Regions from separate parts of the Macrococcus brunensis genome, predicted to be linked through region 2. Evidence: riboswitches for the same ligand, from Rfam matches in the RefSeq annotation. Region 2 holds a riboswitch; each other region holds the start of a gene.
The links. A riboswitch is a leader RNA that binds a small molecule or an ion and turns the genes downstream of it on or off. The one in region 2 is predicted to bind S-adenosylmethionine.

Region 1 (4,219 bases), 200 kb from region 2:
ATTTCAATTGTTACTCTTTCCATAACCTTTTTGAGGAGATATTAATCTTCTATTAATGAGAAACTTAACCTTTATGACCGGCGATGAGTCCTTTTCGCAGTTTAATAGTGCCGCTATTCGTTAAGGACGACGCTCGTATGACGATGTCTTTACCATACTTACGACGGAGCTGGTCAAGATAATCTTCTACAATCTCCCGTTTCATGTCTTCCGGTGCTTCAAAGAGACTCATCTGTCTGATTCGACTATCACGCAGATTGCTGAAAGAAACACTTACTGTCCTGAAAAGGCGGTTTATCTCTGCATATTCTTCTAAGTACCGCCAGATCAGGTTAACAATCTGCATAGTCGCTGTGAAATAATCCTTCTTAGTGAACTGTTTATGGATTCCCCCACCATCTGCATAGCCTACAGTAAAGGCAATCGTCGTCGGATACAGATTCTTCTCTCTGACGCGGTAAAACACCTCATCTATCTGTTCACTGATGACCGTCTTCAGTTCATGAAACTGATAATCACGCATCAGAATCTGTGACTTACCGTATGATTTGCCTTTGATGACATGCGGTTTGCGAATCACACTTTCATCTATTCCATTGGCATGCAAGTGCAGATCGACGCCGATAATACCGAAGTCACGCTTTAAATATTCAACTGGATAATGGGCTAGATCACCGATACTGAAGATGCCTTTCTTGTTCAGCTTCTTCTCCGTCCGATTATTAATGCCCCACATCTCAGTCAGTGGTTCGATATCCCACAGTTTACGGGGGACATCGTGATAACGCCATTCAGCGACACCTTCTGTCGTCCGTTTTGCTTCTAAGTCCATGGACAGCTTGGCAAGCAGAGGGTTTGAGCCGATACCTATCGTGCTGACAATCTGCGTCTGATTGTAGATTTCCTGCTGCAGTATACGTGCCATCTGATAAGGTGACCGGGCAAACAGATGATAGGAATCCGTGATATCCATAAAGAATTCGTCGATACTATACTGATGGAAATCTTCGGGCGCTACATATTGCAGCGCAATCGCTGAAATCTCGCTCGATACTTGAATATATTTAAGCATAGAGGGGTTAATGATATAAATATCTGAACGATGCGGAATTTCAAATAATCTTGATCCAGTTTTTATACCTAATGTTTTTAAAGGCGGTGTTGCAGCCAGTACAACAGAACCTTGACGTTTCGTATCTCCGACAACAGCGAGTTTAGTCGTCAGCGGATTCAGTCCTTTTTCGATACACGAGACCGATGCAAAGAAGCTTTTAAGGTCAACACAAAGTACATCACGAGAACTACATTGATAATAGTCATACATTCTCCCACCTCATTTATATATCAAGTGTATACGAGAACATACGTTCGTGTAAAGTAGTGAGAAGGACTCTTACTTTAATAAAATAATTCACTTAAAACGGCTTTAGTGATAGAGCGCTTTTGTTTCGGCAAGTCTATTCAGCAGTTCCTCTATCTCCTCATCACTGATAGCAAGAGAAATCCGAATATACTGATCACCATTTGAACCAAATGGCAAGCCCGGTGTCGTCAATATAGACTGTTTCTTCAGCAGGTCATCTACATATGCTTCGCTGTTATAACCATCCGGGATTTTAAGCCATAGGAAAATACCGCCCTGCATCGGCTCAAACGGAATACCTGCCTCAGTCAGGAAGCTTGTCACTTTATCTCTACGCTTTCTGAAGATGGCGTTCTGCGTCTCTAGGAAAGGTTCTCCCAGTGCCAGTGCACTGACCGCTGCTTCCTGGACGACCCCCCACATCCCGACTTGTGTATGGTCCTGATAATAATTGAGTGCGCCGACGATATCCTTATTACCTACCGCAAAACCAATCCGCACCCCTGACATATTAAAGCCTTTAGAGAGTGAATAAATTTCCACTGCCACTTCTTTTGCACCTTCTGACTGCAGGATACTTGGATTTTTAGCGTCGAATCCGAACGCTGCATAGGCAAAGTCATGCACAATCTGTATCTTCGTCCCTCTGAAGCGCTCGATAATCTCATCGAACCCTGCACGTGTCGCGACCGCTCCTGTCGGATTGCTTGGATAATTGAGATAGATGAGTCGAGTCTTGTCTAATACCGCGGAATCAAGTGCATCAAAATTCGGCCAGTAACGATTGGCCGGCAGTAGTGGCAGCTCATAAACTGTACCACGTGCAAGCTTCACACCTGCAAGATAGTCCGTATAACCTGGGTTCGGCAGCAATACACCTTCTCCCGGTTCAATGACACAAAGAGGCAGGTTGACCAGTCCGTTCTTCGTCCCATAAAGAATACAGATTTCCTCGTCTTTATCCAGCTCAACACCATAAGTCTCCAGATAGAATTGCTGAATCGCTTCTTTTAGGACTTCCTTACCCCGGAACACGCCATATTTATTATTAGCAGGCTCCTGCACTGCTGACTGAATTGCTTCCAGCACTTCCGCCGGCACTTTCTGGTCAGGTATACCGACTGCTGTATTAATGAGGGGGTTAGTCCCGATTTCGAGCTTTCTGCCCATCGTCTTGCCGAAATAACTTTCGGGTATCGAATCCAGTAATCTAGAACGCATGCTCTCTCTCCTTCTTATCTCTAAAAATTAAAAACGTCATTACTTCAGCAGTAATGACGTTAAAAGATCACTTATCTGCCAAGCTTCTGCTTGATGGATTTAGCACAGTGCTCACAGAGCCTGCTGCTGAGACTTCATAGGGCCAGTTCCCTCCATCTCTCTGGATAAGACATATTTAAATGATTGTTATCAATATAGTATTAAAACAGGAGGTTGTCAAACCGGTTTCCGCTCCAACACTGTCTCTTTATAAGTGAAGTTCAGTTTCCTTTTCCAGTCGAGGCGCCTGCAGCTTAATAATCTGCCAGAAAATGACGATCATTATCAGCTGTGCCATACTTTTCTTTTGACTACTAGCTTGATTAATCATCAATAATCATTTGCATAAAAAGAAGACAACCATGGTCTTTCCTTGCTCGATATTCATTATTTTTCATCGTTCAGATAAGTTAATACAGCTGTGCCTACTGCTTTAGCTGCAACCATCATCGATTTTTCACTGATGTTGAATTTAGGATGATGGTGCGGGAAGATTTCCCCGTCTTCTGGTGCAGCGCCTGAGTAAATAAAGGTACTTGGAAGTTCTTTAGCATAGTATGCAAAGTCTTCTGACGGGGGTTGTGGTTCTGTCTGCTCAATTTGTACATCAGAGTGATCTTTAATGGCATTGACCACATACTCTGTGAATGCTGGATCATTATATAGCGCTGGGTAGTCATCATTATATTCCAATTCACATGTGACACCGTACATGGCTTCAAGCCCTGATGAGAGACGTTTAATTTCTTTTTCGATAGTTGCTTTTGTCTCTTCAGTCAATCCACGGACGTCTCCTTCAAGTTCAACAGCATCTTTGATCACATTGAACGGGCCTTTCCCATCGAATGAACCAATAGTCACAACACCTGTTTCAAACGGGCTGAGTCTTCTTGATACGACTGTCTGCACAGCAGTGACGAAAGCGCTCCCTGCTACAATTGCATCATTCGCCATATGCGGAGATGAGCCGTGACCACCTTTACCTTTGATCTTCAGTTTGAAGAAGGCACGTCCCGTCTGCACAAACCCAGGATAATAGTACATTTTACCTGTTTCCATCGTACTCATGACGTGGACACCGATCACGTTATCAACGCCCTCAAGTACGCCGTCCTTAATCATTGTCTGTGCCCCACCTGGCGGAACTTCTTCAGCTGGCTGATGAATAACGACAATCTTACCGCTGAAGCTATCTTTCATTTCGATCAATGTATCTGCAAGTATCAGCATATAAGCTGTGTGCGCGTCGTGACCACACGCGTGCATGACACCTTTATTTTTAGAAGCATAAGGCAGACCGGTTTCTTCTTCGATTGGCAATGCATCAAAATCTGCACGAATCGCAATTGTTTTACCTGGTTTACCAGAGTCAATAGTCACTTTAACCCCATTCGCGCCGACATTTGTCTCGACTTCAGCATCTTTTCCTTCGTAGAAATCCGCAATATATTTCGGCGTTTCTTTTTCTTCGAAAGATAATTCTGGATTTTCATGTAAATGACGTCTGATGGCAATCATCTGTTCTTCTTTACTTTCAAGTGTTTTGATTAACTGATTGTACACGCCTATTCACTCCTTACGAAATCATTTTATTTC
Region 2 (4,219 bases):
TACCTGTAGTCGTCACAAGACCTTCTAAACAGCGTTTAAGTTCTGAATACATCAGATTCTGTGTTTCTGCATCGAATGTACGAATCGTGCCACCGATTTTGGCGCTATCTGGAATGACATTATTCTGTTCGCCCGCATTAAACATTGTGATAGAGAGAACAGCAGGAGCAGTGGGTTTTGTCTTACGGGATACAATATACTGCAGGTCATTGCAGAGACGAATAGCAGCTGCGATCGGGTCGATTGTCGTATCAGGATGAGCAGCATGCCCCCCGCGACCTTGCAGTGTGATCCAGAAGTCGTCAGGAATACCTGTCACTGTGCCTACTTTATAGCCAATCTGGCCGACTGGCAGGCTGCTTGATACATGCTGGCCGATAATCGCATCTACGCCGCGCAGACAGTCATCCGCTATCATCTGAATAGCACCGCCGGGGTCTACTTCTTCAGCATGCTGATGGATGAAAACAATATTGCCCGGTATTTCGTCGCGATGCTGACTGAGAATCTTTGCAGTGATGAGTAATACCGCTGTATGAGCATCATGACCACAGGCATGCATGACACCAGGGACTGTAGACTTATAAGGGACTTCTTTTTCATCCTGGATGGGCAGTGCATCAAAGTCAGCACGGATGGCGATTGTCGGTAGTGCCGGATCTTTGATCATCCGTCCGACAACTCCTCTGCCCCCAACCCCTGTTTCGACTTCGATACCGAGAGCCGTTAGATAATCAGCGATGTAAAGGGGAGTTTTCTCCTCCTGAAAAGAGAGTTCAGGATGCATATGGAAATGACGACGGATTTTGATCAGTTCGTCATTATATTGTTCAGCGTTGTTGATCATCATTGAGCAGACCTTCTTCCGTTAAGATTGATAGAAACATTTTAAGACCACTGGCAAGAGATGCTTCGTCGATATCGAACAGCGCATGGTGATGGGGCGGATAGTCCGGTGAACCTGCGCCTGTCAGAAAGAAAGCACCCGGCTTATATTGCAGGTAATAAGCATAGTCTTCACCGACCATCATCGGTTCTGCTTCTATAAAAGGCAGATTCAGCCGTTCAGCTGTCTGGCGGATGACTTCGTATTCCCTGTCATGATTAGTGACAGAGGGATAGCCGTCCATATAGTTGAAATGGTACGTGATACCCATCGATATCTTAAGACCCTCCAGAATATCTGTCATCGCTTTTTTGATCTGCTGCTTCACTTCATCACGGAATGTGCGGACTGTCCCTGTACAGTAAGCTTCCTGACTAATGATATTAAAGGCCTGTCCGGCTTTTACTTTACCGACTGTTACAACAGCAGGATCTACAGGATCAATCTGCCTGGAAACAATGGTCTGCAGCTGGCGAATGAGTTCAGCCATTGCGACGATTGCATCAATAGTGGTGTGGGGTTTAGCACCATGACCACCTTTACCGATCAACGTAATCTCGAATAAATCCGGGCTTGCCATCAGTGCACCAGGACGGCAGTGAACTTCATGTGTTTTGAACTGACTCCAGAGATGCTGGCCATAAATCGCATCGACACCTGCGAGTGCACCGTCCGTCACCATAGGCTCAGCCCCGCCCGGTGCCAGTTCTTCAGCAAACTGAAAAATCAACACAACATTGCCGTTGATCTTATCGGTATGTTCATTCAGGATAGACGCCAGAGAAAGTAAAATTGAAGTGTGGCCATCATGACCACAGGCATGCATAACACCTGGCACGGTCGATTTATACGGGACCTCCTTTAGATCCTGTATTGGCAGTGCATCAAAATCAGCACGAAAAGCAATTGTTCTATCGCCATTTCCCTTTATTTCAGCGACTATTCCGTTTCCTCCGACATTCTCTCTGATATGAAAATGAGAAAGTTTCTGCAGATGTTTCAATATGTATTGATATGTTTCAGTCTCCTGGAAAGAGAGTTCAGGATGTTGGTGTAAATATCTTCTCTGTTCAACTAGAGCGGACAATTGATTTTCAACAACTTGATTTATTTTCATAGTTCAGCTCCCGTTTTCTTTAAATTCTAGCAAACCTCCAGGCAGAATAAAACAACTGTATTTTAAATAATCTGAATCGTCTAAGAAAAGTGCACATAAGAGATACAACCAGCATGGTTAGAAATTTCTGAAGATAGTGTTGACATTAAATCTGCTGTCCTTTAATATTCATATTAACCAAAAACTAAATAGTTCTTATCAAGAGTGACTGAGGGATTAGGCCCGATGACGTCCAGCAACCTGTCCGATGGAAAAGGTGCCAATTCCTACAGTACACAAGTACTGAAAGATAAGTAGAGATACTGATGGCGACGTTTTTCCTGGGAACAGGAGAAACGTCTTTTTTTGCTTCTTGATGATGAACAAGGGGGAAATTATGAATTTTGATGAGTATTTCTTAATGGATGAACAAGCAGTCAGCGATTATATCAAATATAAGACAACTCTGTTTGAGACTGATGAACTGTTTGTAACGGAGATTGGTGACGGCAATTTAAACTATGTTTTTAGAGTTTCAGATGGAGAACGTTCTGTCATCGTTAAGCATTCTGGGCACACTGCGCGGATCTCAGATGAGTTTGTTCTATCAACAGACCGCACGATCAGAGAAGGACACTTGATTCAGGCGCATAGTCATTACGTTCCTGATCTTGTACCTCAAATCATCCTAATTGATCCGATTATGAAATGTGTCATCATGGAGGATTTAAAAGACTATACGATATTACGGACAGCGCTTCAGGACGGACAGACATTCCCGTTTCTAGGGCAGGAGCTCGGACGCTATTTAGCAGAGACTTTAATCCGTACTTCAGATTTTGTGATGCCCGCTAAAGAGAAAAAAGCGCTCCAGAAAGAAATGATCAATCCGGAACTCTGTGAGATTACTGAAGATCTCGTCTATACAGAACCTTTTTATAATAACTTCAATCGTAATGAGCTGTCTGAAGACTTAGCGAAAGTAGTAGACCGCATCGTCTATCAGGACCCTGCTCTTAAATCAGCAGTTGCGCAGGCGAAGCTGAAGTTTCTGAATAAAGCAGAGAGCCTGATTCATGGTGACCTGCATTCCGGCTCAATCTTTATCAACTCGTCAGGACTTAAAGTCATCGACCCTGAATTCGGTTTCTTTGGCCCGGCTGGTTATGACCTCGGCAATATTATTGCCCATCTGTTCTTTGCCCATACGCATGCCTCATCATCAGGACGAGTGGACCAGGCTCTCTGGATAGAGCAGACGCTTGAAGAAGTGCTTCAGACATTCCGGTCTCAGGCGCTCACTATTTTACAGCAGGAGACCATAGATGTAGCTTTGCGTGATTCATCTATTTTTGCAGGATTTATCAATGAAATCGAAAAAGATGCTTACATTGTCGCAGGACTGGAGATCATCCGCCGCATTGTAGGTATTGCCAAAGTTACAGATATTACGAGCTTACAGGATGACCGCATTACAGCCGAAACGCAGCTTCTGCTGTTCGCAACTTTCTTAATCAAACATCCTGAGCAAGTCAGAGCTTTTTCCTCGCTGTTCACGCTGTTTGACAGCAGCAAGGAGTCAGTCGCATGAAAGCTATCTCGTACAAAGACGGCAAACTGACGCTGCTGGATCAGACACAGCTGCCTCATCAGACGACACACATCACTTATACAGAACATGAGAAAATTGCTCGCGCCATTGAAGATATGGTGGTCAGAGGAGCACCTGCTATCGGTATAACAGCTGCTTATGGCGTCGCAGTAGGCGCACGTGAATATCAACGTGGTTCTTTCAAAGAACATATGACACGTGTTATCGAAAGACTGCAGCATACACGGCCGACTGCTGTTAACCTGCACTGGGCACTGAAACGAGTTCATGCAGTAGTCACTGATCATCCTGCTGAAACGATTCAGGCGCTTGAACAGGAAGCAGAAAGAATCTTTGAGGAAGACCAGGCAATCAACCTGGCGATTGGACAGCATCTTAAAAGATTAGTAACAGAATCATCAGCTTTTCTGATTCACTGCAATCCTGGACGCCTTGCCACCAGTGATTACGGTACAGCGACAGCACCTTTCTATCTGGCCCACGCGGAAGGTGTGAAGTTTAAAGTCTATAGCGACGAGACCAGACCAAGACTACAGGGTGCTTTGACAGCCTACGAACTATCAGAAGCAGGTATTGATGTAACGGTCATCACAGATTCAACAGCCGCGACATTGATGCAGCAGGG
Region 3 (4,219 bases), 420 kb from region 2:
AAAAGAGGGCTTGTTCCCGTCTGACAAAGTACTCTATGCAGGTATTATTGATGGCAGAAATGTCTGGGCGTCTGACATCGAATCAAAGAAGAATTTAATTGAGACCCTGCAGGAATATGTTTCTGACATCGTTATTCAGCCTTCTTCCTCTCTGCTGCATGTACCAGTGACGCTTGAAAAAGAAGAAATTGATGGAGTGGTTCTTGACGGATTAAGCTTTGCAGTCGAGAAACTTGATGAACTCTATGCACTGAAACAATTATTTAATGAGCAGGATGCTACGCTTTATGGACAGTTGAAAGAGCAATACACACGCTTTCAGAATCAGGATTTCAAAAAACTGGAGTACAATTATGATGTGGTAAGGGTCAGCCGTGAGTCATCTTTCGAAACTAGAAGAGTCCTGCAGAAAGACGTCTTGCAGCTACCGGAACTACCTACTACAACCATAGGCTCATTCCCGCAGTCAAAAGAAGTAAGAAAGTATCGTGCAGACTGGAAGAATAAAAGAATATCAGATGAGGAATATCAGTCATTCCTTGAACATGAAATTAAGCGCTGGATAGAAATCCAGGAAGAATTAGGGCTGGATGTACTGGTGCATGGAGAATTTGAACGTAATGATATGGTTGAATTCTTCGGCGAGAAGCTGGAAGGCTTCCTTGTGACACGTTATGGCTGGGTTCAGTCTTATGGTTCAAGAGCAGTTAAGCCGCCCATTATCTATGGCGATATCAAATGGACAGAGCCTCTTACGCTGAAAGAAACAATCTATGCACAGAGTCTGACAGATAAGCCGGTCAAAGGAATGCTGACTGGACCTGTCACTATCCTGAACTGGTCATTTGAGCGGACAGATCTGCCGCGACACGTCGTACAGAATCAAATCGCGCTTGCCATTAATGAAGAAGTATTAGCGCTTGAACAAGCGGGCATCAAAGTCATTCAGGTGGATGAACCTGCACTGCGAGAAGGCCTGCCGCTTAGAAAAGAATATCATGAAGACTATCTGGCAAAAGCGGTCCATGCTTTCAAGCTCGCGACATCATCAGTTGATGACAGAACGCAGATTCATACACATATGTGCTATTCGCAGTTTGGTCAGATCATCCATTCCATCAAAGCACTCGATGCAGATGTCATTTCCATTGAAACTTCCAGAAGTCATGGTGACTTGATTAAAGATTTCGAAGATATTACTTATGGTTTAGGAATAGGACTGGGGGTTTATGATATTCACAGTCCAAGAATTCCGACACAGAAAGAAATAGCGACAGCGATAGAACGTGCACTTCAGCAGATTGATCGCTCATTATTCTGGGTGAACCCTGATTGTGGGCTGAAGACAAGAAACGAAGAAGAAGTGCGTGAAGCGCTGGCTGTATTAGTTCAGACTGTAGAACTGTTCAGGAAAAATCAGCAAGTGAGTGAACGTGCATAATTTAACGCTTCAATATCACCCGTTGAGAAATCCGTATTGAAGGTCAGCATAGCCTGCTGACCTTTCTTTGTCTGTTCAATAATATTGATATTAAGTAAGAAATATTACGTGAGAAAAAATGCATAATTATTCCACGTAATTAAAATAGCAGTTAAGTAGATAATGAACTGTTTTATATAGTTACATCAAAGTGAATATAGATAATTAAACTAAAATTTCTAATTATTCTGTGTATTGAAAGAAATCCAAAAAAATAAAATTTTCTGTTGACTTAAAATTTTTTAGGAGTAAGATAATAATCAATAAATTAAATAAATTTTTAACTCTTATCCAGAGAGGTGGAGGGACAGGCCCTACGAAACCTCGGCAGCAGATTCTTGATGAACACTGTGCCAATTCCTGCAACGAAAGTTGTAAAGATGAGACGAGACTATATGGTATAGATTCCTGTGGACTTGTTCTTGTCCACGGGATTTTTTTGTGGAGTTAAATACAGAAGGAGGGTTTATCATTGGTCATTGTTCGTAAGATTGCCAGTATCATGATCACGATGTGGCTGATTGTTACAGTTACATTTATCATCATGCATTCCATTCCTGGTGATCCATTTTCAAATGACTCTAAAGCATTATCAGAAGAACAGCTGAACCATATGAAGGCGAAGTTTCATCTGGATCAACCGGTTCTGAATCAGTATTTTATTTATCTTAAGAATATCGCCATGTTTGATCTCGGACCTTCTATTCAGTCAGAAAGCCGGGATGTGAATACCATCATTGGTGAAGGGATTGGTGCCTCTGCGCTTCTCGGTATTCAGTCTATTGTCATTGCTCTGATTGGCGGTATCATTCTAGGGACTATCGCAGCGATTTATAAGCATCGTTTCATGGATTTTCTTGCCTTATTCATTGCGATTATTGGTATCTCGGTTCCAAGTTTTATTCTTGCACCTCTGTTGATCAAGTATTTCGGCGTGGAATGGCAGCTTCTGCCGATTGCCAACTTTGACTCATGGTGGCATTCAGTTTTACCGAGTCTTGCACTTGCTGTAGGACCGCTCGCCATTATTACCCGCTACGTTCGGAGCAATATGATTGAGGTGCTGAACTCCAACTATATTCGCACGGCGAAAGCTAAGGGATTACCGATGTCATACATACTCACGCAGCATGTACTGCGGAATACGTTACTCCCTGTGATTACGTTCCTCGGTCCATTATTTGCTTCAGTCGTGACTGGAACGTTTGTCATCGAAAAAGTCTTCTCGATTCCAGGTATTGGTAAATATTTTGTGGAAAGTATCTTCAACCGGGACTATCCAGTCATCATGGGAACAACGATTTTTTATAGTTTTATTTTGCTCCTGACATTGCTCTTAGTGGATGTCTGTTACCGGGTGATTGATCCAAGAATTTCGTTAAGGAGTGGTGAGAAATTTGAATAGTTACGCAGATACTTCGTTCGAGAAATTAACACAAAGAGATGACAGGCAGGAAGATATTTTAAAGCGCGCTTCTACACGGAAACAGCTGCTTCTTTCTTTTTTTAATCATAAGATGGCTATTTTAGGAATAATTGTACTATTTTGTATTATTGTGATGGCTATTATAGGGCCGATGATTTCGGGTTACGAAGGGAGTAAGCAGTCTCTGCTTGAAGCTAACCTTGCTCCCGACAGTAAGTACTGGTTCGGTACAGATGATTTAGGACGAGATGTCTTTACTCGCATCTGGCTGGGTGCTCGTATCTCTTTATCCATCGGGATTATTGCAGCACTCATTGATATCGTCGTCGGCATCGTCGTCGGAGCGATTTCAGGTTATGCAGCAGGTCGAGGTAAATGGGGAGATAGAATCGATGGTTTTCTGATGAGGATTGTAGAGATTCTATACGGTGTACCTTATCTGCTTGTGGTAATTCTGTTACTTGTCTTGATGAAACCAGGTCTAGTTACTATGATTATTGCACTTAGTCTGACAGGCTGGGTCAGCATGGCTCGAATTGTAAGGGGACAGGTGCTGCAGGTTAAACAACAGCAGTTCGTCACTGCAGCTGAACTTCTTGGCACCAGTCATGCCGGTATTCTGCTGAAGCACATCATTCCGAATATTATGGCGGTCATCATCGTCAACCTCACATTCACGATTCCATCTGCTATCTTCGCTGAATCTTTCCTCAGCTTCCTGGGGCTTGGTGTACAGGCACCTGCTGCCAGCTGGGGTACGATGGCGAATGATGCACTCGGTGTTATCTTAAGCGGTGAATGGTGGCGCTTATTATTTCCATCTTTACTGATTGCCCTGACCATGTTTTCTTTCAATGCAATAGGTGACGGTTTGCAGGACACACTTCAAGTTGAAGTAGACTAGGAGGTTCATATGACAGAATTACTAACAGTAAAAAATCTTCAGGTCAGCACGAAGAAGAAAGCTTCTATTGTTAAAGGGGTCTCTTTCAATGTTGAACGTGGAGAAGTATTCGCCATTGTCGGTGAGAGTGGCAGCGGTAAAAGTATCACGACACAGTCTGTCGCAGGCATGCAGGCAGGGAATCTTAATCTGAATGCAGAGCAGATTCAGTTCAACGACCAGGATCTGCAGAAGGCAAAGAATAAAGATTGGCTGAATATCAGAGGGCATCAGCTGGGTATGATTTTTCAGGATCCGATGACGTCACTGAATCCGACACTTACGATAGGTAAGCAGCTGATGGAAATATTCATCATCAAAAAGAAATACTCCAAAAAAGCAGCAAGAGAAGAAGCCATACGCCTGCTGA

Region 1: linked by a shared signal. The riboswitch ahead of MGG13_RS00310 (aminotransferase class I/II-fold pyridoxal phosphate-dependent enzyme) and the one ahead of mtnK (S-methyl-5-thioribose kinase) in region 2 are both predicted to bind S-adenosylmethionine.
Region 3: linked by a shared signal. The riboswitch ahead of MGG13_RS01480 (ABC transporter permease) and the one ahead of mtnK (S-methyl-5-thioribose kinase) in region 2 are both predicted to bind S-adenosylmethionine.

What each region holds. Positions count from the first base shown of each region.
Region 1 covers NZ_CP092179.1:60,527-64,745, reverse strand. Annotated here, with positions in the region: gene MGG13_RS00315 (Y-family DNA polymerase) at 65-1,324, opposite strand; gene MGG13_RS00310 (aminotransferase class I/II-fold pyridoxal phosphate-dependent enzyme) at 1,427-2,584, opposite strand; SAM riboswitch class I at 2,653-2,755, opposite strand; gene MGG13_RS00305 (M20 family metallopeptidase) at 3,011-4,186, opposite strand.
Region 2 covers NZ_CP092179.1:1,980,266-1,984,484, reverse strand. Annotated here, with positions in the region: gene MGG13_RS10515 (amidohydrolase) at 1-850, opposite strand, end outside; gene MGG13_RS10510 (amidohydrolase) at 831-2,003, opposite strand; SAM riboswitch class I at 2,196-2,299, shown strand; gene mtnK (S-methyl-5-thioribose kinase) at 2,380-3,573, shown strand; gene mtnA (S-methyl-5-thioribose-1-phosphate isomerase) at 3,570-4,219, shown strand, end outside.
Region 3 covers NZ_CP092179.1:276,937-281,155, forward strand. Annotated here, with positions in the region: gene metE (5-methyltetrahydropteroyltriglutamate--homocysteine S-methyltransferase) at 1-1,441, shown strand, start outside; SAM riboswitch class I at 1,765-1,867, shown strand; gene MGG13_RS01480 (ABC transporter permease) at 1,953-2,885, shown strand; gene MGG13_RS01485 (ABC transporter permease) at 2,941-3,810, shown strand; gene MGG13_RS01490 (ABC transporter ATP-binding protein) at 3,820-4,219, shown strand, end outside.